3 regions of the Paenibacillus sp. FSL E2-0201 genome follow, and region 2 is predicted to be linked to each of the others. Evidence: riboswitches for the same ligand, from Rfam matches in the RefSeq annotation. Region 2 holds a riboswitch; each other region holds the start of a gene.

Region 1 (10,175 bases), 160 kb from region 2:
CGGGTATTTTTGCAATGCTAGCAACGCTGTGGATTACGCTGAAACGCAAAGATAAAAACCTGTACATGATCTGGATCGCCTTTTTCTCACAATATGTTCCGTGGATGCTTGTCCCGAGAGAAACCTTTATCTACCATTATTTTGCTATGGTACCTTTTATGATTCTTGGTATTGTATATATAATGAAGTTACTAGATAGTAAATTTCCTGAGGCTCGTTACGTTCGTTATGCTTATGTGGCTGTTGCGTTACTGCTCTTTGTCGCGTTCTACCCAGTCCTATCAGGGATGCAGGTTAGCGGTGATTACGTGAAGAACATGCTGCGTTGGTTCCCTTCTTGGGTTTTCTAAGCTTTAAAAAAGAATCTATAACAATAAGTTTATGCTTACAGCGTTATTAGGAAGAATAGGAAGATGTAACGCTCCATAAAGCTTGTAGGAGGAATAAAGGTGAAAGCCAGATATAGTGTAATTGTACCCATGTTCAATGAGGAGCAAGTAATTAGCGTTACTTACGAACGTTTGAAAAAAGTAATGGACGAATGCGGCGATACTTATGAGCTAGTCTTCGTTAATGACGGAAGTCGTGATCGTTCAGCCCAGATGATTCGGGAGATCAGTGATCGAGATGAATGCGTCAAGCTAATTGACTTCTCGCGTAATTTCGGACATCAGGTAGCGATTACAGCTGGCATGGACTATGCAGAAGGTCAAGCGGTCGTTGTTATTGACGCTGACCTTCAAGATCCGCCTGAGGTCATTTTGCAAATGATCGAGAAGTGGAAAGAGGGCTATGATGTTGTGTATGCGAAGCGGCTGAAGCGCCGTGGGGAGACGATGTTCAAGAAGGTAACGGCGAAGCTGTTTTATCGGCTGCTCAGCAGCATGACAAGTGTGGACATTCCTACGGATACAGGCGATTTCCGTCTTATTGATCGTAAAGTATGTGATGTCTTACGGGGGCTCAAGGAAAAAAATCGGTATGTCAGAGGGTTGGTAAGCTGGGTCGGCTTTAAGCAGACGATGGTGGAGTATGAGCGGGAAGAACGTTATGCAGGTGAAACCAAGTATCCGCTCAAGAAAATGATTCGTTTTGCGCTAGATGGTATCACTTCCTTTTCCCATAAACCACTTAAGATTGCTACGTATGTTGGATTTTTCCTATCCTTTTCTAGCTTTCTCTATTTATTCTTCGTCTTATTTCAAAGAATCTTCTTCACATCATGGACGGTTCCAGGTTGGGCTTCCATTGTAGGCGTCAATTTGCTCTTTAATGGTATCGTTCTAATGCTGTTAGGTGTAATCGGAGAGTATATTGGACGGATTTATGACGAGTCTAAGGATAGACCGCTATATATTGTAAGTGAGACCAAAGGATATCCTAACGAGGAACAAGTGGATCGCCGGAAGGACTACAATAATGTCAGATAAGAACTTACGCGCTGCATTTATACAGTTTCTTAAATTTAATGCCGTAGGTTTGGTGAATACCCTAATTGATTTCGTAATCTTCACATTACTGAACTCACTTGGAATGGTATATGCGTTGGCACAGGTGATTTCTTATAGTGCAGGGACAGCGAACAGCTTTATTTTGAATAAAAAAGTTACCTTCAAGGATCACAATCGTGGCAGTAAAGAGGGCTTTGATAAGGCTCAGTTGCTGAAGTTTATCATACTGAATCTGGTAGTGCTCGGAATATCGCTGTTGCTAATGCATCTGTTGACTGACAAACTAGGCGTTCAAGTGTTGATCTCTAAGGTATTAGTAACGTTTGTGACGGTGATCATTAACTTCTTCGGAAGTCGTAAATGGGTATTCTAAAGTGCAGTAGAACCAATCCACGGAGGTGAAAATCATGCGTAAATTCTCGTATGTGCTCATACTGGCTGGGATCCTTATCATGCTTTATCCAAAAGCTAACGAATGGTATAACGACTGGCAGCAGGAGAAGCTATTAGAAACGGCTGAACTGAGCACCATCGAAAGCACTCCACCACCTGATCTGAAGAGTAGATATGCCGAGGTCACTCAGCTACTAGCAGAGGAATCCGTTCTAGATGCACAGGCACAGCCTCAAGAAACAGAAAAGCCAGAACCGGAGATTGAAGTGGGCGGCAAAGTTATCGCATTAATAGAGATTGCTAAGATTGATCTGAAGCTGCCAGTATTAGAAGGAGCAACAAAAGCAAATATGAAGCATGCTGCGGCCCATATGAAAGAAACGGCCCCGCTTGGAGAAATCGGGAACGCCGCAATAGCTGCTCATAGAGCTAGAACTACGGGCAGATTGTTTAACAGATTGAATGAAGTTGTGGTTGGGGATGTAATCACGGTAAAAACGAGCGATCAGGTATATAATTACGAGGTTTATGATATTTCTGTTGTACTTCCCAGTGATGTGTCTGTTCTTGACGGGAATAACAAGGATAAGATTCTTACTCTAATTACGTGTGATCCACTAGTAGATCCTACACATCGTTTGATTGTTCATGCTAAGCTTACCTAATAGTTGATGAGAAATGACAAGAGAACTGAAATACAGAGAGATAACTATAAAATAATAGTAAAACTAGCAATTTTGTTCTTGTTTACGAGGATAAATATGGTAGTATAAGACTATAAAAGCTAAACACGATAAACGGCAAACCTATCGAAAGGTAGGGACGCAAAGCTAAAGGGCCTTCCCGTAAGGATGGCAGCCAGTTACCGAATGAAGAGGCTTTTTTTGTTTTTATGAAATATATAAGAATCTAAGATTCATATTTCTACTTGGACTTATTCTGTTAATTTGTCTAGTGAAATTAGAACAGATAGAGCTTATACGATAACGGCAAACCTATCGAAAGGTAGGGACGCAAAGCTAAAGGGCCTTCCCGAAAGGATGGCAGCCAGCTACCGAAAGGAGTTTTATCCGTGAAAAAGGTTTATTTTATGATGGTGGCGCTGTTCGTGCTGATTACTTCGGTTCCAGTAAGCACAGCTCAAGCTGCAAGCGCAGATTCAAACTGGTTGAATACATCCAAATTGGCTCAAGGTGTAATCGGTATTAACTACGATATTCCAAAAGATAAAAGAGTTAAGCTGATGATCACAAAAGATAACAGTAGCTATACATACAATTTATATGCTTCTGGACAAGCTGAGGACTTCCCTTTGCAACAAGGGAATGGGACTTATAAAGTTTCTGTTCTTGAGAATACAACAGGTAATAAATATAAGGCTCTCTATTCTGAAGTAGTAGATTTAACTATGAACGACTCAAATTCCGTATATTTGGGCTCCGTACAGAATGTGAAATGGAGTTCTTCTGATAAAGCAATCGTTAAGGCTAAAGAGCTTACAAAAGGTAAAACAACAGATGAAGAAAAAGTTAAGGCAATTTATAACTATGTAGTTGCTAATGTACAATATGATTATTCTCTTGCTAATAACGTAACAACAGATTACATTCCGAACATTAACAACACTTTGAATACTAAAAAAGGAATCTGCTATGACTATGCTTCTCTTTTTGCCGCAATGCTGCGTAGTGTAGATGTGCCTGCTAAATTGGTGATGGGGAATACTAGCTACGTTACGCAATACCATGCATGGAATGAAGTATTGATGGATGGGAAATGGGTTACTATTGATACCACGGTAGATGCATCGGCAGCGAAGAGTAAGAAGAATACGGATTTTATTAAGGCTTCAAGTAAGTATACTGCAGCAAAATACTATTAATTTGAAACGCTAGAATCATAACTCTATTAAATAAACAACCAGCTTAATAATTGGTCAAGCCCCCATTTTATAGACACTGAAAAAAGACCCTAGGCAATAAGCTGTTTCCGGTACTCTACCGGAGGCAGCTTATTTAACCTTCGTTGTGGCCGATGTTGGTTATAAAATCGAATGTAATCTTCAATTTTCCTTTGTGCCTCATCCATATTTCGGATATCATAAGGATAGAGTCCTTCCGTTTTGAGATGCGAGAAGAAGCTCTCCATAGAGGCGTTGTCATAACAATTGCCTCGGCGAGACATGCTGATTCGGGCCCCAACCTTTGGCAGCATGTCGTGGTATGCATGAGACGTGTATTGGAATCCCTGATCGCTGTGAACGATCAGTCCAGTCACGTCTTTTTGCTGACTCCACGCCTGCTCAAAGGTCCGGAGAACCAGTTCGTTGTCGTTCCTAGCGCTCATTTGATAAGCGATAATTTCGTTATTGAATAAATCTTTAATCGCAGAAAGATAGAGCCACTTTTCGCCTACACGATATTGCGTAATGTCTGTCACCCATTTTTGGTTGGGAGCATCCGCTTTGAAATCCCGTTTCAAAATATTTTTCGCCACACGGTCTCCTTCAGAAGTAGCATAATTACAACGATGTTTTCGGCGGATCCTCGAACGAATGCCTAAATCCTGCATAATTCTGAGTACCTTCTTATGATTCATCCAAACCCCGTGGTCTTGTAGCAAGAACAATTGAATTTGGCGATAACCGTAGACTCCTTCATACCTTTCATAGACCTTCTGAATGAGCGCCTTTGCTTCCTGATCCCGATCTGTTCCTTTGCGCTTCATGAAAGCGTAGTATCCACTTCTAGAGACCCTAAAGAGTTTACACAGGTTGCTAACGGCATACTCTTTTGCAGCGTTCTCAATGACTCTATATTTGTGCGTTTCACCTCCTGCATCCAGATTTCCAAACACTTTTTTAGCATTTCATTTTCCCGTTTGAGCTTTTGAACATACCTATCTTGATCGATATATTCAATACGACGCCCCCGTTGATCTAGTAGCCCAAATTCCCCTAGCTCTCGGTATTTCTTCATCCATCTCTTTACCCGTCCTTGATCTTGTATCTCAAAATGCTCCGTAATTTTCCGATAAGTCCATCTTTCCTCCACATGTAAACGAATGGCCTCTTTTTTAATCTCATCTGAGTAATTTTTAAACTTCTGTCCTTTAATCGCCATAAAAATGCACCCCCTAGAATTTCATCGGATAAACCAGGGGTTTTTTCCAATGTCTATTCTAAGGGGTGCACTTCATAATTAAGCTGGTTGTTTATTTTTCTATTAGGGGTTGCTTTTCTATCGGTAGATAGGTTATTATAGTTAAGCGTTGTTAGACAGCGTACAGGCAATGTTTGAGAGAGTTATATAAACGGCTTTCGAAAAATAAAGCTTGCATTACTGAGAACAACATGATATATTATAAGAGTTGCTGCTGAGACATTAAACGGCGCCAACGAGAACTTGATCTTTGAAAACTGAACAACGAGTGAGTAGGAAATCACGAAAGTGAAATCCAAAATTAGAGAATTAATTTTCTCGTCAGATGTTTCAAAATGAGCATATCGCTCTTTTCAATACTAATTGGAGAGTTTGATCCTGGCTCAGGACGAACGCTGGCGGCGTGCCTAATACATGCAAGTCGAGCGGAGTCATTTTGAAAGCTTGCTTTCAAAATGACTTAGCGGCGGACGGGTGAGTAACACGTAGGCAACCTGCCCCTTAGACTGGGATAACTACCGGAAACGGTAGCTAATACCGGATAATTTCTTTTTTCTCCTGAAGAAAGAATGAAAGACGGAGCAATCTGTCACTGAGGGATGGGCCTGCGGCGCATTAGCTAGTTGGTGGGGTAACGGCCCACCAAGGCGACGATGCGTAGCCGACCTGAGAGGGTGAACGGCCACACTGGGACTGAGACACGGCCCAGACTCCTACGGGAGGCAGCAGTAGGGAATCTTCCGCAATGGACGAAAGTCTGACGGAGCAACGCCGCGTGAGTGATGAAGGTTTTCGGATCGTAAAGCTCTGTTGCCAGGGAAGAACGTCCGGTAGAGTAACTGCTATCGGAGTGACGGTACCTGAGAAGAAAGCCCCGGCTAACTACGTGCCAGCAGCCGCGGTAATACGTAGGGGGCAAGCGTTGTCCGGAATTATTGGGCGTAAAGCGCGCGCAGGCGGTCATTTAAGTCTGGTGTTTAAACCTTGGGCTCAACCTAAGGTCGCACTGGAAACTGGGTGACTTGAGTACAGAAGAGGAAAGTGGAATTCCACGTGTAGCGGTGAAATGCGTAGATATGTGGAGGAACACCAGTGGCGAAGGCGACTTTCTGGGCTGTAACTGACGCTGAGGCGCGAAAGCGTGGGGAGCAAACAGGATTAGATACCCTGGTAGTCCACGCCGTAAACGATGAGTGCTAGGTGTTAGGGGTTTCGATACCCTTGGTGCCGAAGTTAACACAGTAAGCACTCCGCCTGGGGAGTACGGTCGCAAGACTGAAACTCAAAGGAATTGACGGGGACCCGCACAAGCAGTGGAGTATGTGGTTTAATTCGAAGCAACGCGAAGAACCTTACCAGGTCTTGACATCCCTCTGAATCTGCTAGAGATAGCAGCGGCCTTCGGGACAGAGGAGACAGGTGGTGCATGGTTGTCGTCAGCTCGTGTCGTGAGATGTTGGGTTAAGTCCCGCAACGAGCGCAACCCTTAACTTTAGTTGCCAGCAAGTAATGTTGGGCACTCTAGAGTGACTGCCGGTGACAAACCGGAGGAAGGTGGGGATGACGTCAAATCATCATGCCCCTTATGACCTGGGCTACACACGTACTACAATGGCCGGTACAACGGGAAGCGAAGCCGCGAGGTGGAGCCAATCCCATCAAAGCCGGTCTCAGTTCGGATTGCAGGCTGCAACTCGCCTGCATGAAGTCGGAATTGCTAGTAATCGCGGATCAGCATGCCGCGGTGAATACGTTCCCGGGTCTTGTACACACCGCCCGTCACACCACGAGAGTTTACAACACCCGAAGTCGGTGGGGTAACCCGCAAGGGAGCCAGCCGCCGAAGGTGGGGTAGATGATTGGGGTGAAGTCGTAACAAGGTAGCCGTATCGGAAGGTGCGGCTGGATCACCTCCTTTCTATGGAGAATCGTCTTCTGCAATGAAGACATTCAAATCGGAAGTTAAACTTCCACAATCTCAGGTTTAGGCCTGTTACTCACTCGTTGCTCAGTTTTGAGAGTTTAAGCTCTCAAGTAAGACTTGATCCTTGAAAACTGGATACCGAAACGAATTTGCGTTTTAGAACATCTTTTAGCAACTTGTGCAAACAAGTAAATGTTATTAGTGAGATGATTCCAAGAGAGATATCGTATGATATTTTCCTGCGGAAAAATCAAGGTTAAGCTAATAAGAGCACACGGAGGATGCCTAGGCGCCAGGAGCCGACGAAGGACGTGGCGAACAACGAAACTGCCTCGGGGAGCTGTAAGCAAGCTTTGATCCGGGGGTGTCCGAATGGGGAAACCCAGCTGTGGTAATTCGCAGTTACTCATACCTGAATACATAGGGTATGTAGAGGCAGACCAGGGGAACTGAAACATCTAAGTACCCTGAGGAAGAGAAAACAATAGTGATTCCGTCAGTAGCGGCGAGCGAACGCGGAACAGCCTAAACCTAAGAGCTTGCTCTTAGGGGTTGTGGGACGTCTCACATGGAGTTACAAAGGAATATGGTAGGCGAAGAGGTCTGGAAAGGCCCGCGATAGAGGTAAAAGCCCTGTAACCTAAACTGTGTTCTCTCCGAGACGGATCCCGAGTAGTGCGGGGCACGTGAAACCCCGTATGAATCCAGCAGGACCATCTGCTAAGGCTAAATACTACCTGGCGACCGATAGTGAAACAGTACCGTGAGGGAAAGGTGAAAAGCACCCCGGAAGGGGAGTGAAATAGAACCTGAAACCGTGTGCTTACAAAAAGTCAGAGCCCTATTAATGGGTGATGGCGTGCCTTTTGTAGAATGAACCGGCGAGTTACGTTTAACATGCAAGGTTAAGTCGAGAAGACGGAGCCGCAGCGAAAGCGAGTCTGAATAGGGCGACTCAGTATGTGGACGTAGACCCGAAACCGTGTGATCTACCCCTGTCCAGGGTGAAGGTGCGGTAACACGCACTGGAGGCCCGAACCCACGCACGTTGAAAAGTGCGGGGATGAGGTGGGGGTAGCGGAGAAATTCCAATCGAACTCGGAGATAGCTGGTTCTCCCCGAAATAGCTTTAGGGCTAGCCTCGGTATAAGAGTAGTGGAGGTAGAGCACTGATTGGGTGCGGGGTCCGCAAGGATTACCAAGCTCAGTCAAACTCCGAATGCCATATACTTATTGCCGGGAGTCAGACAGTGAGTGCTAAGATCCATTGTCAAAAGGGAAACAGCCCAGACCATCAGCTAAGGTCCCCAAGTGTGTGTTAAGTGGGAAAGGATGTGGAGTTGCACAGACAACCAGGATGTTGGCTTAGAAGCAGCCACCATTGAAAGAGTGCGTAATAGCTCACTGGTCGAGTGACTCTGCGCCGAAAATGTAACGGGGCTAAACACACCACCGAAGCTATGGCTAGATACGTATGTATCTGGGGTAGGGGAGCGTTGTATGTGGGTTGAAGGTGTACCGTAAGGAGCGCTGGACAGCATACAAGTGAGAATGCCGGTATGAGTAACGAAAAGATCAGTGAGAATCTGATCCGCCGAAAGCCCAAGGTTTCCTGAGGAAGGCTCGTCCGCTCAGGGTAAGTCGGGACCTAAGGCGAGGCCGAAAGGCGTAGTCGAAGGACAACAGTTTGAAATTACTGTACCACCGTAATCCGCTATGAGCGATGGGGTGACGCAGGAGGGTAGTGACGCGGACTGATGGATATGTCCGTCTAAGCAGTGAGGCTGATGTGTAGGCAAATCCGCACATCATTAAGGCTGGGCTGTGATGGGGAGCGAAAATTGTAGTAGCGAAGGTCATGATCTCACACTGCCAAGAAAAGCCTCTAGCCAGGAGAAGGTGCCCGTACCGCAAACCGACACAGGTAGGCGAGAAGAGAATTCTAAGGCGCGCGGAAGAACTCTCGTTAAGGAACTCGGCAAAATGACCCCGTAACTTCGGGAGAAGGGGTGCCCCGGTAGTGTGAATAGCACGAGGGGGCCGCAGTGAAAAGGCCCAAGCGACTGTTTAGCAAAAACACAGGTCTGTGCGAAGCCGCAAGGCGAAGTATACGGGCTGACGCCTGCCCGGTGCTGGAAGGTTAAGGGGAGTGGTTAGGGGTAACCCGAAGCTATGAACCGAAGCCCCAGTAAACGGCGGCCGTAACTATAACGGTCCTAAGGTAGCGAAATTCCTTGTCAGGTAAATTCTGACCCGCACGAATGGCGTAACGACTTGGGCGCTGTCTCAACGAGAGATCCGGTGAAATTTTAATACCTGTGAAGATGCAGGTTACCCGCGACAAGACGGAAAGACCCCATGGAGCTTTACTGCAGCTTGATATTGAATTTGGGTACGATCTGTACAGGATAGGTGGGAGCCGTAGAAATCGGAGCGCAAGCTTCGGTGGAGGCGCCGTTGGGATACCACCCTGATCGTATCTAGGTTCTAACCTAGTGCCCTAATCGGGTACGGGGACCGTGTCAGGCGGGCAGTTTGACTGGGGCGGTCGCCTCCTAAAGAGTAACGGAGGCGTTCCAAGGTTCCCTCAGAATGGTTGGAAATCATTCGAAGAGTGCAAAGGCATAAGGGAGCTTGACTGCGAGACCTACAAGTCGAGCAGGGACGAAAGTCGGACTTAGTGATCCGGTGGTACCGCATGGAAGGGCCATCGCTCAACGGATAAAAGCTACCCTGGGGATAACAGGCTTATCTCCCCCAAGAGTCCACATCGACGGGGAGGTTTGGCACCTCGATGTCGGCTCATCGCATCCTGGGGCTGAAGTAGGTCCCAAGGGTTGGGCTGTTCGCCCATTAAAGCGGTACGCGAGCTGGGTTCAGAACGTCGTGAGACAGTTCGGTCCCTATCTGTCGTGGGCGCAGGAAATTTGAGAGGAGCTGTCCTTAGTACGAGAGGACCGGGATGGACGTACCGCTGGTGCACCAGTTGTTTCGCCAGAAGCATGGCTGGGTAGCTACGTACGGACGGGATAAGCGCTGAAAGCATCTAAGCGTGAAGCCCCCCTCAAGATGAGATTTCCCAATTAGTAAGACCCCTTGAAGACGACGAGGTAGATAGGTTGGAGGTGGAAGTGCAGTAATGCATGGAGCTGACCAATACTAATCGGTCGAGGGCTTATCCTATACTTAAAATGCAAATTCAATTCGGATTCAGTTTTCAGGCATCAAGCCTGTAACACGCTTAGA
Region 2 (10,175 bases):
ACCTATCGGATCATCGATATAGCGGTCAATGGCTTCGCCGTAGCTATTCGCCAGCATCACCATAAATTCCTTATCCCGCATACGGCCTTCTATTTTGAAGGAGGTAATACCGGATTCAATCAATTCCGGAAGATGCTCATACATGAACATATCTTTTACAGCCAGCGGGTATTCAGCCGGATATACATACCCGTCTTTTTTAACCCGATAATCCCAGCGGCAAGGCTTCATACATTTCCCACGGTTACTGCTCATACCGAATACATGGGAGCTGAAGTAACAATTCGCACCGTGAACCGAGCACATATCCCCGTGAATAAAATACTCCAGCTCCATCCCACTCCGCTGACCAAGCAATTTAGCTGTTTGCAGATCCATTTCACGTGAAGTAACCACACGGCTTACCCCAAGATCACGCAGCGCATAGATCATCTCCAGATTATTAACATTCATCATGACCGAAGAGTGAATAGGAAGATTAAGCTCCATCTCACGGATAAGCTCCAACACCGCCATATCCTGAACAATCAAGGCATCCGGACGGGCACCGTCAAGGAAACGCAGATATTCTCTAGCCTCTTCCACATCTTCTTCACTAAACAGGTTATTCACTGTGATATACACTTTTTTATCTAGACGGTGTGCGATATCTAGTGCCTCTACGATCTCCTCATGAGACAGATTATATCCTTTACGCATCATTCTCATATTCAGTACTGGTCCACCAAAATAAACTGCATCACACCGTGACTGGATTACTTCCTTGAAAATCTCAAACGTCCCTGCGGGTGCTAATAATTCAATCTCTCTACCGTTAAAATAACGTGCCATTCAAGTTCCCTCCCAAGTTGATACTCTTCAAACATGTTGTATTTTAAACCAAAGCTACTACAATCCCCATGACAACAAACATAGTAATAAAAATAGTATCAAATATTCCCCACCTTAGGCGGTGATACTGGCTGCGCGGAGCATCCATACGAAAGCCACGGGCTTCCATGGAATACACCAGATCCTGTGCACGCCTAAACGCACTGGCGATAATCGGAACCAGCAGGGAGACTAGCATCTTTCCCTTTTCCTTCAAAGGTAACTCTTTCAGATCAGCACCCCGTGAGGCCTGCGCTTTCATAATAATCTGCGACTCATCTAGAATCGTAGGAATGAACCGGAGTGAAATACTGATCATCAGCGTGATACGGTCGGGCTTCAAGCCTAGCTTTTTGAAAGGAGCCAAAATCCCCTCTAGTCCTTGATTCAGCTTACCCGGCGTTGTGGTGAATGTAAGTAGCGCCGTGAAGGTGATCAGAAAAAACATGCGGATGACCGAAAATGCGCCTAATCTTAGCCCTCCCTCATAGATAGACCACGAACCAAGCGTCAGCACCGCTTCCCCTGTCTTCACAGACAGCAGCTGTACGATAAAGATAAATAGCATTAAATAACGTAAAGGCTTAGCTGCTTTCAGGAAGTATTTAAGCGGAATCCGAGTGGAAGCCATAACGGCTATTGAGAAAATAGCCAGCAGTGCCATGGCCATCCACGAACGGGAGAGCAGAATAACAGCTACGTATAATAGCATTCCGGTGATTTTGGCACGAGCATCCAGCTTGTGCACCCATGAACCGGTCTCAATACTGCGTCCTATGATTAGCTTCTCATTCATGGCCGTCCCTCTTTCCTTCGTGCTGCTCGCTAGAGTTGCCTGATCCAGATGGCAGCGAAGCGATCAGCTCTGCTAAGCTCTCTGCCGTCAAGCGAGGAGCTTCATCCGTAAGGCCAAAGCGATCAGCGACTGCACGCCAGTAACGAAGGGACTGTGGAACCGTCAAGCCACACTGTTCCAGAATCGAAGGGTCATCTGCCAGCGCCTTTACGCTGCCTTGAAACGCCGTGCTGCCCTCTTTAAGGACAAGCCAGTTATCCGCGTAAGGCAATAACTCATCCATACGATGCGTGACGACGATGATCGTTCTCCCCTGCTCACGGCATAATCGCTCCAGCAAGCGGATTAGCTCTGCACGGCTGATAGGATCGAGTGTAGCCGTAGGTTCATCCAAAACGATGACCTCAGGGTCCATAGCTAGCACGGATGCAATAGCCGCCTTACGCATTTGTCCACCGCTCAATTTAAAAGGATTCCGCTCTAGCAGCGCCAGATCCAGGCCCATATCCAACATTGCCTGTCTTGCACGTGCCTTGGCCTCTTCGAGGGTCATGCCGAAGTTAAGAGGACCGAAGATGAGATCTTTTTCGACCGTATCTTCAAACATTTGCTGTTCTGGAAATTGAAATACTAAACCGACTCTACGGCGCAGCGGCATCAGCTTAGGTGATTTTTCACCCGCCTGAATGGTTACATCAAGTACTTTTACCGTACCCTCCGTTGGTTTCAGTATCCCGTTAAACAACTGCAGCAGCGTCGATTTACCAGAGCCTGTCGCCCCAGCAATACCAACCATAGAGCCTAGTGGAACACTGAGGTTAATGTCGCGGAGCGCCGTCAGCTTCCATAGGCTTCGGTCAGAATAGGAGTAACTTACTTGCTGTAATTCTATGGCCATAACGTGTCTATAAGCTCCTTTTCACTGGCGGGAACATCCACATAAATGCCCTGATTCTGCAGCTCACGTGCAAGACGCCAAGGGTACGGCTCACACAGATGGCATTTTTGCAGAAGCTCCTCGTTCCGGAATAGCTCCGCCGGTGTAACATCAGCAGCCAGACCACCTCCATGCAACGCAAGCACCCGATCCGATGCCAGAATCTCATCTGCATCATGCGTAATCATAAGGATCGTATACTTTCCTTCCGCTCTCATATCCTGCAAAATGCCAAGAAGATCATTTCTGCTACCCTCATCCAACATAGAAGAGGCCTCGTCAAAAATGACGATGCCTGGTTCCATAGCCAAAATGGAGGCGATAGCGACACGCTGCTTCTGACCTCCAGACAGCTCACTCGGGTGTTTGGACAACAGATGATTTATTCCCAGCCTCGTCGTATATGAGTGCAGCCGTTCAGCCATCTCTGTGTACGACAAACAAAGCCCTTCCAGGCCGAATAAGATATCTTCCTCTACAGTGGCTCCAATAAACTGATTATCTGGATTTTGGAACACCATACCGATGCATTGCCGAATGCTGCCGATCGTTTCCTCACTCAGCTGCATACCACTAACCACAATTTCGCCAGCACTCTTAGGCAGCAATGCATTTAGTAGCTTAACTAGCGTTGACTTCCCGCAGCCATTAGGACCAACCAAGCTAACCCATTGTCCCTGTGAAATAGATAACGTTATATTTTGAAGAATCGGATGCTCAGGATCGTAACCAAACGATACCCCATCCAGAGAGATGATAGCTTGTCCTTCTCCCTCTAATTCTTGACCTTCAAATGATTCATTCATGTTAGTCATCCTTCCGCTGATGTGACTAATCAGTCCAAAAACTCTTCAAACAACGATATTTTTGACAATGAAGCCACCAAATAACGGACTGCATAGCCCACGGCAATTCCTGTTACTACTCCAGTGATCAGCAGCATGGGAAGATAATAAAAAATACTAAGGGATGAGAATACCATTGAAGCTGCCAGCAGCTGACCGATATTATGTGCAATCCCACCAGCTATACTAATTCCGATCAAACTTATACTCTTACCTTTGCCACTAATCAGCATTAATACGAACATTACAACAAAGCTAAAAAGCGAACCGAATAAACTGAACAATAAGCTCGAAAAAGTACCTAGCAGAAATGCAGTGAGCAGTGTTTTGAGGATGACAAGCAGGAATGCGTCCCGTCCACGTAAAAAGTAAATACAAGTCAAAATCATGATGTTGGCTAATCCTAGCTTAGCACCCGGTACCAGTCCCATTCCTGACAACGGAATCTGTGCCTCTATTAGACTAAGCACTACCGCCACCGCGGCGAAAATTGCAATAATTACCGTTCTTTTTAAAGCTGTTGCAGATTCACTACTGGACATAGGCATCTATATCATCCTCCCCCGACGCACTCGTGATTTCCACTAATACTCTATGCGGTAGACAGACAATCGTCTGTTTGGGCAGGGTAATAAAACCGAAACCTAGGCACACTTGATCCGGGCAGTCAGCATCGTACATTTCAATCCCGTAATCATGCACCTTCAAGATGTTATAACCACGGTCGGTACGGACCTCAATAGTTTGTTCTTCTTTTGTAAGCTTTACCGTTTTAAATAACTCGCCGTCCACTGTCACATTGGCTACGAGATTTTTACCGGCCCCACCTTTATCATCATTGTCCGAAAACCATCTCGGTACGAGAAAAGCGAGCGCAGCAATTAACACGATGGAAATCAACCACACATCTGCGCGTTTCATAAAAATCTCCCTTATTTTTTAATTAAAATCCAGACTTATTAATTATAACGGTCTACCCTCAATCCTTCAATCAATGTTGGGGTTTAATGTAAGTTTTAGAGAGCAGTTCACAAAATAGGCACGCAAAATAGCCCCCGTAGTCCCATTCCCTCTGGCTTACTAGCTTTTCCGAATTAATCCGCAAATAATCCGGCATAAGTTATATTCGAATCAAACGCTCTATCTTGGTCTACTTGTTCCCCTCCTAAATCAAACTACCCTTATCTTGGAATTGATTATTATATTTGCCTTTTAAACAATACTGTGTTATATTTATATCGTATTTGTTTTTCGATATATTGAATATCCCCATCAAGAAGATGTCAGGCCGACTCTTTTACACATCGGCATTTTGGACACAGAGGCTTTATGTTTTCTTGCAGAAACTTTCCTTTTTATGAGACTAAATTCGAAATATAGCATTCCGATTCACACTGGCGCGGTCAATGGAGCCGCAAGGGCAAAAGAGAGGTAGGGCTTTTGTCGTATTGGAAGGATTATTCTCGCCACACGGCTGCTGGAAATAACAAGGAATTAAGACACCCGTTACTCACGAACGGCGGGGGATGAATATAACGAAAAAGCATGGCCATACGAACCTTACATAAGGACTCACGCCATGTGTGGAAAAATATAGGCGCCCGATAACCGCTACCTAGCGGATATCGGGCGCTGTCTACGTTCAGGGCATCTAATTTACATATTGATTCACAAAGGCTGTTACTACGTTTATATACCCCGTCTTATCCATATCATATGCTAATCCATGCCCTGCTTGCGGCACTACGAACTTCTCTTTGGGACTCTGACATGCCTCATACAATTCATTCATCATACTATATGGTACAAAATTATCGGCATCCCCATGAATAAAAAGAATCGGCACCTTCGCCTTCCGCACCTGTTTCAAAGCAGACGCTTCACTAAAACCATACCCTGCTTTCAAACGAGTAATTAGACTCGCACTTTGAATAAAAGGGAAACTTGGCAAGCGATACATGCGCCGTAGTTGGTAGGCTAATTGTGCTTTAACTGAGCTGTAAGCGCAGTCCGAGACAATAGCTTTGACCTGCGGTGGGAGATTTTCACCTGAGGTCATTAGCACGGTAGCACCACCCATAGAGACCCCATGAAGCACAACTTGAGCACTGGGCCCAGTCTTTTCTATTATATATTCAATCCACTGCAAATAATCCTTGCGCTCATGCCATCCAAAACCAATATAATTCCCAGCGCTTTCCCCATGTCCCCTGGCATCGGGAATCAGGATATTAAAGCCCAGTCGCTCGTAATAGATTTTGGCGTACGCCCCCATATCCTTCCCTTTTCCAGAATAACCGTGAGCTATAATCGCCGTACGACCTTCAGCACGATCTGAAAGGAGCAAGTACCCTCTTAGTTGTAGCCCGTCCTCAGATGTAATCTCCATATTCTCAAAGCTCTGACTGGAGATCCAATCCTTCCCCTCCCCCCAAGAAGCCCCGGCAACCGGGGGATCAACCTTCAAGTCACGATTATTACTCAGAAATTCCTTCGGCGCTCGTTTAATAGCAATACCATAAAAGAAAAAGCCCGCAAAGATCAGAGCCCCTATGACGATGATCGCACTAATGAAGAACCATACCAATTCATCTTCCCCGTCCTTTCCTCATATCCGTTGTAAATCAGTATAGCATCTACTTAGATTGCTCCAAAATATATCAATCATTACAAAATAAAGCCGCTATCGGAATAAGTCCCGAAAGCGGCTCTTTTCTGTTCTGGCATACCTTGTGTTCTCGTTATAATTACCGTTTATTATTTCTTGTTGGAGAATCTATTTCTCATTAGCAATCCAATAAGTGCAAAACCTAGACCAGCTACATAATAAGGGACTGGACTTGATTCTCCCGTTTTCGGAAGTTCATCCACAGGTGGATTACCTAGCGGGATTGTATCATCCACCACGGCGATATCCTCTGGTGACGGTGTTGGCGTTACCTCCGTTGCTGATCCTAATGGAATCTCGTCATCATCAACAAGTACCTCTGTGCTACCCGACGGTGTTGGTGTTGGTACTGGTACTGGCGTCGATGAAGCTACAGGTCCAAGTGGCACAGGGTCATCATTAACGACGATAATGCCAATTACGGAGGATGGCGTTGGTGTTGGGAATACCGGAGCCACCGGTGACGGAGTCGGTGTTGGTGTTACCTCAGACGACGGAGTCGGCGTTGGTGTTGCTTCAGACGACGGAGTCGGTGTTGGTGTTGCCTCAGACGACGGAGTCGGCGTTGGTGTTGCTTCAGACGACGGAGTCGGCGTTGGTGTTGCCTCAGACGACGGAGTCGGCGTTGGTGTTGCCTCAGACGACGGAGTCGGCGTTGGTGTTGGCGTCACGTCCGGCGTTGGTGTTGGCGTTACGTCCGGCGTTGGTGTTGGCGTCACGTCCGGCGTTGGCGTTGGCGTCACAGTCGGCGTTGGTGTTGGCGTCACGTCCGGCGTTGGTGTTGGCGTCACAGTCGGCGTTGGTGTTGGCGTCACGTCCGGCGTTGGTGTTGGTGTCACGTCCGGCGTTGGTGTTGGCGTCACAGTCGGCTTTGGTGTTGGCGTCACAGTCGGCGTTGGTGTTGGCGTCACGTCCGGCGTTGGTGTTGGTGTCACAGTCGGCGTTGGTGTGTGTGTTGGTTTTGGTGTGTGCGTTGGTTTCGGCGTTGGTGTTGGCTTCGGCGTTGGTGTTGGCTTCGGCGTTGGTGTTGGTTTCGGCGTTGGTGTTGGTTTCGGCGTTGGTGTTGGTTTCGGCGTTGGTGTTGGTTTCGGCGTTGGTGTTGGTTTCGGCGTTGGTGTCACGGTCGGTGTTGGCGTCACGGTCGGCGTTGGTGTCACGCACGGCGTCGGTGTTGGTGTCACGGTCGGCGTTGGTGTTGGCGTCACAGTCGGCGTCGGTGTTGGCGTCACAGTCGGCGTCGGTGTTGGTGTCACAGTCGGTGTTGGTGTCACGGTCGGCGTCGGTGTTGGTGTCACGGTCGGCGTCGGTGTTGGTGTCACGGTCGGCGTCGGTGTTGGCGTCACAGTCGGCGTCGGTGTTGGCGTCGCAGTCGGCGTTGGTGTTGGTGTCACGGTCGGCGTTGGTGTCGGAGGTGGTTCCTCCCCTCCATATGGATACCAATGCATCTGTACCCCACCAGCAAATCCCTTTGCAATCAGTGTCCCATGCAGTTCACCAGAATTATAAGTTACTTTCGCATGCGGAGCTAGGATAGTTCCTTCTATCGTTAAACTTCCTATGTTTACAGTGCTAGCTTCATAAAAATTAAATAATACCTTGTTAGGGCTGCCTCCCCATATTTGAAAACTTGGAATTTCAACTGAACTTCCACTAACGTTAACGATAACTGTGGCGTTATTTGCAATATTAAACTGTAAGCCATTAGCATTAGCGAAATCGGCAGCACTTAGATTAAGAACGTTAAATGATTCCGGAGCATCAATTGTTATTTTCCCATATTCCTTTTTGAAAGTTCCAACTGTAGTAAGTGAAGAGAATTCATTAGAACGTCCGATAAGAAATTGCTCTTCAGCATCAAAATCAATAGGCGTTCCTTTTCTCGCTGGTTCTTTAAGATCTACACCGTTGCTGGAAAAAACACCACCATAAACGGATGCTCCATGAATAGTACCATTAGTAAAAGTAATGTCATTACCAGCAATAAGGACATCTCCACCTGGATTATCCTTGGATACGCCGTAATTCTGCAATGTAATGTTACCTTTGGCGGCAAGGCGCCCATGAACCTGATCATTAGATTGTTTGAAATCCCCAAAAATAAAAGTATTAAAATTCCCTGCAATACCTAACACAGGTGTAGGAGTATAGGGAGGTACCTCCCCTGCTGCATTTACCAAATGCCCTCCGGAAAGTCCATTGCCTACCATTAAAGCCCCCGCTAATACTAGTGAGAGTAGCGGTTTTATTCTTCTTTTCAAAAAGCACACCTCCTAAATCTATCATTTATATCTAATCAGAATAATTACCAGAAACTCTAAAAGACCTAACAACAAAAAAGACCGCCAAAAAAGAAGTAGAATTCCCTTCTCATGGCAGTCGGACGGTCATAGTGTCCTTAAGACACTTTAGACTCCTGGACTTTGCGTCCCACCCTTTCGGGCGGTTTGCTATTATCATGATTATATATGTATACCCTTTGCAAAATAGAACCGGCAGTTTAAGCATCCTATTAAATAATCGTCTATGACTTTTAATACTTTTGAACTAATAATAGTTTAGCGCTCCGCCCCCACAAATGTCAATCAATTCCTTTTAATAATCATACACATTAACCAGCACAAAAAAAGCACCTAAAGGCGCTTCACGCAAAAGTTTTTATTCAATTTTAAAGTAACTGTATATAGCCTAATATCGATATCCATAATGGAATACTAAAAATCAAACCAAATACCAATCCACGGCGGAGACTTCCTTCCTCTCTCATCCTAATTCTCCTTTTCATAAGCCTAAATCATTAATTTTTATTATTACAATTTTAATATATTTTATTCTTTCTATTTTAGTTGTGAATTTAATCACATTGGACTGGCTGTTTAGAAATACCATTGATTATTTTTGGGATATCGGGGTAGAATACGAATATACGTTCCCATTAGAGGTGATGAGATTCATGCATAGAGCTGAAAGCAGAGACAACATGCTGGTGAAATCTTATTTATTGCTTCCGATGATTTTATCAGCTTTCGAACGGGACTCCGCCATTTTATCTACACATTTACGAACGCCCGCCCCCTATCTGGAGGTTCTTGGAACCGCCGCGGCAGTAGCTACAGCAGATCTAAGAGATGTTCGTTCGGAAATGAGAAAACGGGGAATCAAGGTATATGAGCAGAACAGGCTCAACACAGGGATAGAAGCCAAATTTATATGTCGCGGATACCATGAACGAATGCTGCTGTTAAACGACATCGTTGCTGCACAAGCTGCTATTCATATGCGCAGATATCTCGGGCTGGATATTTCATCTTTTAAGAGCTATGAAGGGCAGTATCAGATTAAGTAAAGCCGCGTAAAAAGTTACGCCCCTCCCCCCATTTCCATTAGCGAACAAAAAAATAGGCCTTACCATGGGAGTTGGCAAGACCTAAGAGATTTATACCACAAAACACTGGGGGGGTGTTTGGTGTCTTCAATATATACCCCGAACCTGAAAATAAGATGATGCTCACATGAAAATCACATTAAAAAGATCAATTTTTGGTTTAGGCTAGATCTGGATGCTCCCATAAGCTTAATCTGCCCTTAGCCGGTACAGGATGACTTAACTGATGAACATCTTCAAGCTTCCAAGCAAAACGCCCTTCACTATAGTCGCCAAAATCATATTCATTTCCCTTTATCCATTCCCTTAGGTCCGCCTCCGGTGTAACCTCATAACACCCCGTGAGTTGACCTAACGCAATAATAACCCCTGTCGGTAAATTTATTGCTGTATAACCATGCTTCGCCAATATCGACCTGAATGGTTCCTGTTCACATATCTTCTTATCTATCCTCATTCCGGCATGAATACCTAACCCCCCGCGGTAGGCTGTTCTCCATGATCGAGTTTCGAACTGTTTTTCACCAAGAGCAATCAACGTTGCCCAAGGCTGTCGTATCGTTAAACACCGCATCATATCCACCCCCTCGGAAGATACAGAAAAGCGTGGTCTCCGAATTCCCGGAATACCGCAGTTAACTGGTTCGCGCTTAATGAGTTCATAGTAATATCCCCTT
Region 3 (10,175 bases), 2.0 Mb from region 2:
TTTAAATACACTTTTTGCATCCTGTCCACGGTGATACGTTTCATATTGCTTAGTTAAGTTCTTGACGGTAATAATGTCCACTGTAATTCTCCTTCATACAAATTCATCCCCCGGCACTTTTGTAACTACGAAGCATGTAGGTATAGAGCCAAATTCCGAAGGCAGCAAATAACACACACGGGATAATCGCTATAAAAAAATAAGCTTCCCATCGTCCAATAAGTGTAGATGCTGGAAAGTAAGCAATCATCGAAACCGGAAACAGAAAAGAACTTACGGCTACGACTGCTTTTGGAAAAATCGTTCCTGGATATCGTCCAAAAGACTTAATACTCTCAAACATCTCCGGCAAGCGGGAATTCGCCACCCATTTGAAGGAAATCGCTGCCACAATAAGCGCCACCCCAAACATGACCAGCAGCCCTGCTCCAAACAACAACAGGAAGAGCAACCAAGAGCTAAACGTCACCTCTTCAATTCCGCTAAGTGCGTAGACGAACATGACTAGGCCACCTCCTAAAAGCCCGATGCTTTCGAATTCAAAAGATCTAGCCAATAGTAAAAATAAGCTCGAGGTAGGTTTAATTAATACCACTTCCAGCGTTCCCTCCACCACATGGGACATCGTATTCCACATAATTCCGTTAAAAAAAATCCCAGCACAAGCCGTAGATAAAATAAAAACAGATTGAATTAACAGCGCCTCTTTAAAGGTCCATCCTGCAAATGAAGCATTCGAATTATAAATAAACACCGTGACCAAGGGAAACAATACGTTCCCTATGAGCATAATCAGACTATTGAGTATAAAATTAACACGATAAGTGATCGCAGAAGCAATATTCGCCTTCATACAAGTTTTATAGATCAGATACATACGTTTCATGCGCCCACCCCCGTAAAATGCTTGAGCGAGACCGCATACAGCCCTCGGCAGACAACTCCGGCAATCATAACGGCTATAAGCTGCAGCAACAAAACTTGAGGAATGGATAAGGTTATATCAGCTAAAGTATAACTACCCGTATAGACCATTGCTGGAAGAAAGGTCGTATACTGAAACGGTAAGAAAAAGGACGCCATTTGTAAGGATTTTGGAAAAAAGACTAATGGAATCAGCGATCCTGAGAATATCCCCTCGCAAAGACTAAAAAAGTTACGAATACTAGAGGACTGTACCATCCAAAAGGCGACCATTCCAATACTATAATGGATAAAAAAATTCATCATAAAAGCCATTGCTATCGAAAGAATTGCATAAAGTAAATTTGCAGGCAAAACATCAATATGAAAAATAAAAAAGAAAATCATAAAACAGGGTATAAATTCAAATAGAAGTCCAAGTACCCTATGCCCCGCCTTCTGAGACAACGCATAGAACATATGATTCATCGGTCTTAAAGAGAACGTAATGAACTTCCCCGTGCGGATGAGCATTTGTAAATTCCAATCGGCAAAATCCATGGTCAAATAGTTAATCAGCATCGTGGCACAAAAATAAGAGAGCATATGGGAAAGCGACATTCCGTTAATAGAAGATTCCCCACTATAAACAGCGCTCCATATATAATACTGCACCAAAAAATACACAGGACCTACAAAAATAGAAACCATCGAATGCGTCCTGTACGCACTCCATTCCTTATAAGTAACAAAAGCAACCGCTCTCATAAGGCGAAAGCGGTGCTTTATCATCTCAAACATAAGTCACATCCTGCCTATCTGTAGATATTTCATAAAAAATAGCAAGCTTCTTATTCGAGTCCGGACCAGATCACATTATGTGTGCCAAAAACACCTCTACCATCCCATATCCCTTTATGCCAAGGGAGATACCATGCGGCAACCATCTTTTCTATAGGGTCAATGAACAAGGCACATGCCCCTGCCCCTTCATGAAAATAAGTGCCTTCAGAGTAAGAAGTACTTACATTAAATCGAAGATCCGGCCCAAGTCCGTATGGACGATCCGATCCTCCATCTCCCCATGCGTAGTTTGGAATTTTCTCAGTATTGAACCGCTTGGTCATTCTTTGAACGGCCATACGACTTAAGATATGACCACCTTCGTATTCCCCTTGGTTAAGCAGCATGATTCCGAACTTTTGTATATCAGTAACTGTTGAATATAAACCCCCACCAGTTCCGGGAAGCTTGATTTCTTCTTCAGACCTTTGTTCCTCATCCGTAAATTCCCCGTTTTGCAGCTTCTGAAGATATTCCTTGGCCCCTTCCGAACGAATGGCGATCCTACTCGCTTTCTCTGGCGGTATAACAAAGAAGGTATCTTTCATGCCTAACGGTTTTACAATGTTGTCCATTATGTATTCTTCTGCAAAAACACCCGTTATTTTCTCGATAATTGCACCCAAGATCACATATCCGAACGATGAATACATCCATTGAGTCCCTACTGGAAAATGAAGCCCATAGGAAAGTCCAGCTTGAATCCAGTTTTCTTTTCCAACCTCAGATTCATAAATATACCACCAAGCACTTTTATAGTAAGTATCACTTATAGTGCCATGATCTGGTGCAATGCCGGAGGTATGAGTCAGTAAATGGGCAATTGTAATCGGCTTAAAAGGATCCGCATCAAACTCCGGTAGAATAGAACTAACAGGCTGCCCCATAAAAATCTTACCATTATCCGCAAGCTGCCAGATCGCCGTCGCCGTAAACAGCTTTGTAATTGAAGCAATGCGAAAAATTGTATCCGTTTTCATTTCTTGGGTGCTGTCTTCTTCGTAACTGAAACGTCCCCCGGCACCATTAGCAAATATTTTCCCATAACGACTTAGAGAATAAATATAACCATCAGCTACTTTCTTATCACAGAGATCCCCATAAAAATGATTAAGTGCCTCTAAGCGGTCCTCCCTGTAATTCACTTCGTGCAGCTTACTAAGCTCTGTGGATGATAACATCGTTCACACTCCCCTAATATTAAATAAAAACACAATAAATTCTCATAAATGTAAATATACACCTAACTCATAATACCTTGTCAATGTAATAGTTACAACATGATATTTCACGTACTTATAAATTAATTCAGTTTATTAATTACATAAATAGCATGCGCTAAAAACCTAATAAATGGAAGGTCAATTATATATTTAACTATTCTTTACTGATCTCACTTCCGGTAGCCACTGTCAAGAATCGAGCAAAAAGCGCTGCTCTATTGAACAGCGCTTTTTACTCGATATGAAATGCCTTTATTATTCTAGTTCGGCCGGCTTTACAATGGCTGTACCTTTGTTATTCTTGGAATATTTAGCTTCAATTTTCGTGGTGTATGTATCTTTTTCTCCGTCACTGGTCAGCACATAACTCAGATCGACTGTCAGCTTTTCCGTTTGCCAGGTCTTAGTATTGACGAACAATTTCCAAGTTACGCTTTTCGGTTGAACGGTCTCACCATCCCAGAGATTCTCCTGGTCATACAGTGCGATTATTCCCTTAGCTGCTGTCGGATCAGTTATCGTGAACTGTAGGACCGTCTGTGCGCCAACATTGTTGACTTTCATCGATTTTTTATAACTTTTGACCGAATCAAGCATGGAAACAGGATCATATTGACCTTTCGAGTAAAAAGCATTCCACTCCGCCTTCTCCAGTCCAAGCCAATACTGTGCATTGGGATCGATAGGCTCCCCGTCATCGTCGTAACCCTCGTCTTCAGATTCATCGATAAGCTCACTTCCGTCTACAAGATAGTAATACTCCTTGTCATTGGCATACAGGCTGTAAGATGTTTTTAAAAGACTGCTATCGACGGTGCCTGCTGCGGCAAAATTCGGCAGACGGTTGATATCCAGCTTCAGTGTGTTGGTGTTGCTGATACGCACCCCTCCGCTTTGAATATCCTGTTTTTTGGTCACATCTAAGTGGAAATTCTTTAGTGCTTTGGAGGCTGCCGTTACTTTGCTGATCATTTGATCCGCAGTGACTGCTGCTGTCGTAGCTGCAGACACAACTTGAGGATTAGACATCCATCCGACCGTTCCGGACAGCAATAAAGCACCCGCTGCCAACCCTGTACCTATTGTTTTAAAAAAACTCTTCATGTACTTCCCCTTTCGGCCCCTTGCGATAATGTAACGCCGTATAGGTTGGAATAATAAAAACAGCCCGAAATAGACTACACGTCCTTCAGAACTATCCATAAGACATCCCTATGGCGGCCTGGCGATCATTTCCTTCTGTAGAAAGGCTTTAGACCCATGGCTTTGTGTCATCATCTTTCGATGATTTTACCTTTAACGCGGACATTCAATTAGTTTAAAGGATGTTTGTCCCTTTGCCAATTTTAGCATGGTCATATTTACCTGTAAACGACTTATCTTCCATTTATCTTCACAATAAAGGTAATAGATTAATTTTAATTCAAATTGCTGTTTTCTCTTTCATCAAAATCCTGGTCTAGGCTGGTGTCAGTATTATAAGTCCAATGACCCTTAACATATTTCAAGTAAATAAGAGCTTCGTATTTATCATTGTCCCCCCCTTCATTGTATGTAACATCGCTCCAATCGAGTTTCCCTTGGACGACAGCTTCCTTTTCTCCTAGGTAAACGACTCGTTCGTCGGTTAGCAAGTACCTCGATTCAGAATTGGCAAAGTGCCCCTTCATCATACTTTCCCATGTCACCGAACTGAACACAACAGCATTCCATTCTTTAATAATCGAGGGGTCTGTATATTGGGTAGTAAGATCAAGATTTTCGGAGTTATACGCATTGTAATAGGTTCTTAGATCTGCCAATACGGCATTCTGCTCGGTTTGATGATTCTCCATAATAGCCGCAGCTTTCTTATCAATATCCGCAGGAAGCTCCATACGATTAAAAATCAAGCTATCATTCGCGATCTTCCACTGTCCTCGTTCATATCGAATATCGAAAAGATACACAGCTTCTCGATTCAATTCTTCTGTGTTCTTAATGTAAGTTACTTGAAGATTCGCTTCACTAGCAGAAGTGTATTCAATCCGATCTATTGTCACTTTGAAGTCTTTAACTGCGATTTCACTGATTGGTTGATTAGCTTCATAATCATATTCTAGATTCATATAACCTAATTTAAGATTATCAGATGTTAATAAACGGGGACTAAACGTTTCGTAGTATTTCGTAAGTAGTTCTTGAATAGCAGCGTCCTGACCCTCTCCGTACGGTTTCAAGCTCACGGATAGCTTAGATTGATCATAACTAACCGAATATTTCGCTAAGTTACTAACCAAACGAAGAGGAAGATACACTTGTCCATTAAGGACAGGAATCTCTTTATCCAAATAATAAGTCACTCCGTCGTAGTAGATGATAGCCTCACCAGCCCAGAATTCGATTTCAGCACCTCTTATGACCCCTGAGATTTTACGAGTATCGGGATCAAATGATACCTTATAACCCATGGCGGAGAAAAATTGGCGATATGGCACGTACATAACACCAGACTTTAAGATCGGATGAACGCCAGCAACCCTTACATTATTCACAAACAACTGAATAGATTTGTCAGCAGACGCTGTCCCTATAACAAGCGGTGTAGTCATTATCAAGCAAAAGCTCAGTAAAAGAACCGCAAACTTTCTAACCATTTAACACATCCTATTCTCAATAATGGCGTAATTTGTTCTACCTGTTTAATTCAACTTCTTCTATATTTCCGTCCCATTCCATGATGACTTTTTTATGAAGGGAAGTGTTTCTATAAATACTATTGAACCTGATTAGCTAAGTCTACTAGTTCGGAATCATCCAGTTTGTAATCACCTAACAGATCAAGATTTCCGTTGATATAATAAACAAAGCGGGCCAAGAAACCATCTTTGCTCTCCCACCAAATAGATTGACTGGTCTCATCCTCATCGTAATAAGCCTGTTTTCCGTTTTTTAGTGTATAAGGTTGTTTACCTTGTTCAGATACTTTCTCTGGATCATTTATAACCTTACTTAGAATCAACCTAATTTCCTGTGTGGTCTGCTTGTTTTTATAATGAAAGATATATTGTTGGAGTATATATGGATTATCAAGTTCTATCTTCGTACGAACTTCATTCACTTCAAATGGAAATCTAAACGGCTCAACGAAATCATAATTCATCGATAAAACCCTATCTTGATTACTACCGCTGCATCCACTTATTAAAATAATCAATATTAATAAAACATAAGAAAAAACACTCTTCATCTCTTCCCTCCTTCGTATTACATAACAAGTAAAAGGTAGCAAATTATTTGGGTACACATACCATCAATTCACCTAAGGATACATAAACCAAATATTGGAATTAACATCTATTATATCAAACAAGTATAGAGATTAAAGGAGAATACGAAATTAGCAAACCAAAGAGTACTAGAATGAATTACCTTCACAACAAAAAAAGCATAAAACAGACTCCCGTCCGCTTTATGCTTTGCACCTAAACTTATTTTACAAATCCAAAAAATCTTAGGATAAACAATATTTTACGAGCGCATCACGCACACCATGCTCGTTGTTCGAACCCGTTACAGCATTCGCTGCCGCTTTTACCTCTACAGGAGAATTATCCATCGCCACACCCATTCCTGCGTAAGTAAGCATAGAAATGTCATTAAAATAATTACCGATGGAGAGAACTTCTTCCTGTGGTATTCCCAGCTTCACAGCAAGATTTTTTAAAGCGTTACCTTTAGAGGATTCCGGATGCATCAAATCAACGAAAAATTCACCACTCCGCAAAATGTTGTATTCAGGGGTCCAAGTACGCCATTCACGCTCAGCTTCGTCAAGAATATCTGGCTGTGTAAATACAGTAAACTTAACAACCGGCTCACGGAAATCTTCCCAGGCTGGCAGTGTTGCAGGCACAATACGAAAGTGCTCATACATATAATTAGCTTCTTTTGTCAGGTTCTCTACATTATCAACATACATATCAAAAGCAGTATTCACATCATAATGAATATTGTGTTTACGGCAATAGTCAATATAGGGGTCAAGACCACGTGCATCCATACCGTATTGATGCAATACTTCACGATCTTTCACACGTACCGTTGCTGCCCCGTTGTGACCTAGTACGTAACCAGACAGCCCCATTTCCTCCATAAAAGGAATCGAGTTCTGTGGACTGCGTCCCGTACACAATACGATTTGACCGCCAAGGCGTGTAACCTCAGCAATAGCTTCTTTATTCTCAGAGCTTAAGTGGTGATCATCATTTAATAGCGTACCGTCCACATCTAGTGCAATCAGTTTGTATCTCATACTCCACCATCCTTGTCTTTCTTTTTCTATATTATTCTTTAGATGATTCTGCGCCTAAGAGTGCCAGTTCCTCTAACGTCAGTTCCCGACAAGCTCCAAGCGGCAGACTTTCATCCAGCTTCAATTCTCCCATAGATACACGTTTCAGAAAAGTGACTTTTTTGCCTACCGCCTGAAACATACGCTTCACCTGATGAAATTTCCCCTCAGTGATGATAAGTGAAATATGAGAAATCACTTTGCTGCCGCACTCTCTTCCAAGAATGGTTAAGTGTGCAGGTAAAGTAACGTAGCCATCTTCCAGCTCCACCCCTGCTGCAAAAGCCGCGACATCATCCGCGTCTACATCGCCCTCGATGGTTGCCTCGTACGTTTTCGGGACATGCTTACGTGGCGACAGCAATTCATGGGCAAGCTTCCCATCATTAGTGATCAGAAGCAGTCCCACAGTATCCTTATCTAGCCTTCCTACAGGAAACGGTTCAAACTGTGCATATTCATGCTTTAAAAGATCCAAAACTGTCCGATCCCGCTTGTCCTCCGTAGCTGACAGGACACCCGGGGGTTTGTTCATCATAAGATATATGAATTCACGGTAGGTAACAGCCTCTCCCCCTACCTCTATTTTATCGGCATAAGGATCCACATGGTACCCACTATCTTTTACCACTGTCCCGTTCACCAATATTAAGCCTTGTTTAGCTTGTTTACGGATATCACTGCGCGACCCCACTCCAATATGGGACAATACTTTATCTAATCGTTGTTTTTTGGCGGGCTTACCTGATTGGCTCATTGTTACATCCACCTCCAGCCTGCGGGATATTCGTTCTTGAGTATGCCATCCTGCCATTTCCCCCAGCCTGCGCTATAACCGTCAATGCAGACCAGAACGTATCCTTTTTGGGCACTTCCTATTCTAATAGAGAGACGTTCTTGAGCAATCGACAACGTCTCTCCTTTAAGATAGGAAATAGCTTCATGATTCGTACTGGAGAGTGAGACACTTCGGCAGCTTTCTCCCGGATGTAAAGCTGTAGCCATCGGATGACCTGGAATAAATCTGCCGTTACGGATTTGTCCTACATACCATCCCGGACGAATCGTCTTTAATCCATTTAGTCTTTCCTTAGGAAGCGGAGAAATGTACAAATGATCCCCGAACAGAACAGGATATCCTTGAGGTTCCCAGCCAAGCTGATCTCGTACAAAACTCCCATACGCTGCCAAAGCCTGCTCGTCACCTGAAACTTGCCGACCACGGTCAGCGCCACCAGTAGCTTTGTGAGAGGATTTCCCTTCTTTCCCCCGTCTTCCTTCTGATTTATTGGATGATTTAACATGTGCTGCACTTTTTGGAGTAGTAGTTCTTGCTCTTGCAGATTCGTTTAACTTGACCTCTAAGTGATCACGTTCCTCCATTGAGCGCTTAGTTCCCCCATGTTGCAATACAGCCATGAAATGTCCTTCGCCTTTCACCTTATGCGGCCACAGTCTTGCTGTACCTGAGAGTTCTCCGAAGCCAGGAGCGAATGAGCCTGTACCTCCTACCGCTACCACTGAGAACTGTGGATGTTCAGAAATAAACTCCGCTATAATTTCCTCATTTTCTTCTGTAGCAAAGGTACAGGTGGAATAGACAAGTGTACCTCCCGGTGCCAATGCTGTTGCAGCAGAACGTAAAATATCCCGCTGCATGGAAGCATATTTGGCAGGTGTACCTGAATCCCACTGCTTCACCATGTCTTCATCTTTACGAAACATCCCTTCACCTGAGCAGGGAGCATCAATCAAGATTTTGTCAAAAAATAATGGGAATGCAGCCGCGATATGATCTGGGCTTTCATTCAGTACAACACCATTACGCACTCCATACAGCTCCAGATTTTTGGCTAGAGCTTTAGTCCGTTCCGGATGAAGATCATTACTAACCAGCAAGCCTTCCCCTAACAGCTTGGCTGAAATCTGAGTAGATTTTCCTCCAGGTGCGGCACATAAATCAAGTACACGATCACCCGGCTCTACATTAAGCAATTCTACAGGTGCCATCGCACTTGGCTCTTGAATGTAATACAATCCTGCGTGGTAGTGAGGATGTTTGCCTGGTCTAGCGCCATTCTCTGTATAAAATCCAGTAGGACACCAAGGAATCGGTTCCAATCCTAAAGCAGAAAGAGATTTTAAACTCTCCACGGAAATTTTCAATGTGTTAACACGGACGCCTCCGTAAGGAGTTTCCTTATAAGAATTCGCAAATTGATTATAATCTGTTCCCAGCATGTCCATCATACGTTCGCTGAAAGAACTAGGCAATTGTGCCGCCATGATGCCGTCCTCCTGATAGTATTGCAAAAATTTAGGTGTTTAAAGATTCAAGGAACACCCTTACGGGTGTCCCTTATACAATACTCATATATAGAGGATCTTTTACTTACGATGAAAGGATGTCGGTCTCTGAGGACCACGTCGTTGAGGGTTATTCGGTGTGATAGCTACAGCTGCAGTCTCCACTTGGTCGGCTAGACTTGGATCAATAATCTCTATGGTTAGATCGTAATAAGAAAATGGCCGCTCATCATATAATGCTAAGCGCCGAACATAATCTTTCACTTCTTCCACGAGTTTCGCCAGATTAATGCCGAGTGTCACTGCTGGATATTCTTCCAGTTTGGCAGAAGCACCACTCAGCATAATAGCTGCACCGCGAACATTCTGATTGCGAAAATGGTATAACCCTACCGCTACTTGGAGAAGTGCTTTGTACAAAGTATTTCGGTCCTGGGCAAGCCACAGTTCTTCGAGCACCTCGTGACATTCAAAATAATCCCTGTCACGATTAAAGTACACTAGGTATTCCAAGTACAATGGTTCATAAGCCATCCGGTAAACTATCCTTTTTAGCTGCGGAAAGA

The links. Region 2 has a riboswitch for cyclic di-GMP ahead of NSU15_RS02335 (collagen-binding domain-containing protein). Riboswitches for the same ligand answer to the same signal wherever they lie in the genome.
Region 1: another riboswitch for cyclic di-GMP. It lies ahead of NSU15_RS03090 (transglutaminase-like domain-containing protein); the one in region 2 lies ahead of NSU15_RS02335 (collagen-binding domain-containing protein).
Region 3: another riboswitch for cyclic di-GMP. It lies ahead of NSU15_RS10785 (DUF6612 family protein); the one in region 2 lies ahead of NSU15_RS02335 (collagen-binding domain-containing protein).

The regions. Positions count from the first base shown of each region.
Region 1 is NZ_CP150154.1:677,734-687,908, forward strand. It holds gene NSU15_RS03070 (phospholipid carrier-dependent glycosyltransferase) at 1-350, shown strand, start outside; gene NSU15_RS03075 (glycosyltransferase family 2 protein) at 450-1,430, shown strand; gene NSU15_RS03080 (GtrA family protein) at 1,420-1,824, shown strand; gene NSU15_RS03085 (class D sortase) at 1,859-2,509, shown strand; cyclic di-GMP riboswitch class I at 2,634-2,714, shown strand; cyclic di-GMP riboswitch class I at 2,823-2,903, shown strand; gene NSU15_RS03090 (transglutaminase-like domain-containing protein) at 2,917-3,726, shown strand; gene NSU15_RS03095 (IS3 family transposase) at 3,816-4,652, opposite strand; gene NSU15_RS03100 (helix-turn-helix domain-containing protein) at 4,568-4,966, opposite strand; rRNA gene NSU15_RS03105 (16S ribosomal RNA) at 5,366-6,923, shown strand; rRNA gene NSU15_RS03110 (23S ribosomal RNA) at 7,184-10,112, shown strand.
Region 2 is NZ_CP150154.1:512,954-523,128, reverse strand. It holds gene NSU15_RS02370 (U32 family peptidase) at 1-831, opposite strand, end outside; gene NSU15_RS02365 (energy-coupling factor transporter transmembrane component T) at 875-1,666, opposite strand; gene NSU15_RS02360 (ATP-binding cassette domain-containing protein) at 1,659-2,564, opposite strand; gene NSU15_RS02355 (ATP-binding cassette domain-containing protein) at 2,555-3,409, opposite strand; gene NSU15_RS02350 (Gx transporter family protein) at 3,439-3,996, opposite strand; gene NSU15_RS02345 (NusG domain II-containing protein) at 3,980-4,369, opposite strand; gene NSU15_RS02340 (alpha/beta hydrolase) at 5,100-6,035, opposite strand; gene NSU15_RS02335 (collagen-binding domain-containing protein) at 6,206-8,374, opposite strand; cyclic di-GMP riboswitch class I at 8,485-8,575, opposite strand; gene NSU15_RS02330 (hypothetical protein) at 9,067-9,459, shown strand; gene NSU15_RS02325 (ASCH domain-containing protein) at 9,659-10,075, opposite strand.
Region 3 is NZ_CP150154.1:2,465,934-2,476,108, reverse strand. It holds gene NSU15_RS10805 (ATP-binding cassette domain-containing protein) at 1-81, opposite strand, end outside; gene NSU15_RS10800 (ABC-2 family transporter protein) at 104-886, opposite strand; gene NSU15_RS10795 (ABC-2 family transporter protein) at 883-1,704, opposite strand; gene NSU15_RS10790 (serine hydrolase domain-containing protein) at 1,755-2,927, opposite strand; gene NSU15_RS10785 (DUF6612 family protein) at 3,225-4,073, opposite strand; cyclic di-GMP riboswitch class I at 4,183-4,274, opposite strand; gene NSU15_RS10780 (copper amine oxidase N-terminal domain-containing protein) at 4,388-5,605, opposite strand; gene NSU15_RS10775 (hypothetical protein) at 5,725-6,198, opposite strand; gene NSU15_RS10770 (Cof-type HAD-IIB family hydrolase) at 6,463-7,263, opposite strand; gene NSU15_RS10765 (pseudouridine synthase) at 7,295-8,059, opposite strand; gene NSU15_RS10760 (RsmB/NOP family class I SAM-dependent RNA methyltransferase) at 8,062-9,588, opposite strand; gene NSU15_RS10755 (DUF309 domain-containing protein) at 9,691-10,143, opposite strand; gene NSU15_RS10750 (GTP pyrophosphokinase family protein) at 10,133-10,175, opposite strand, start outside.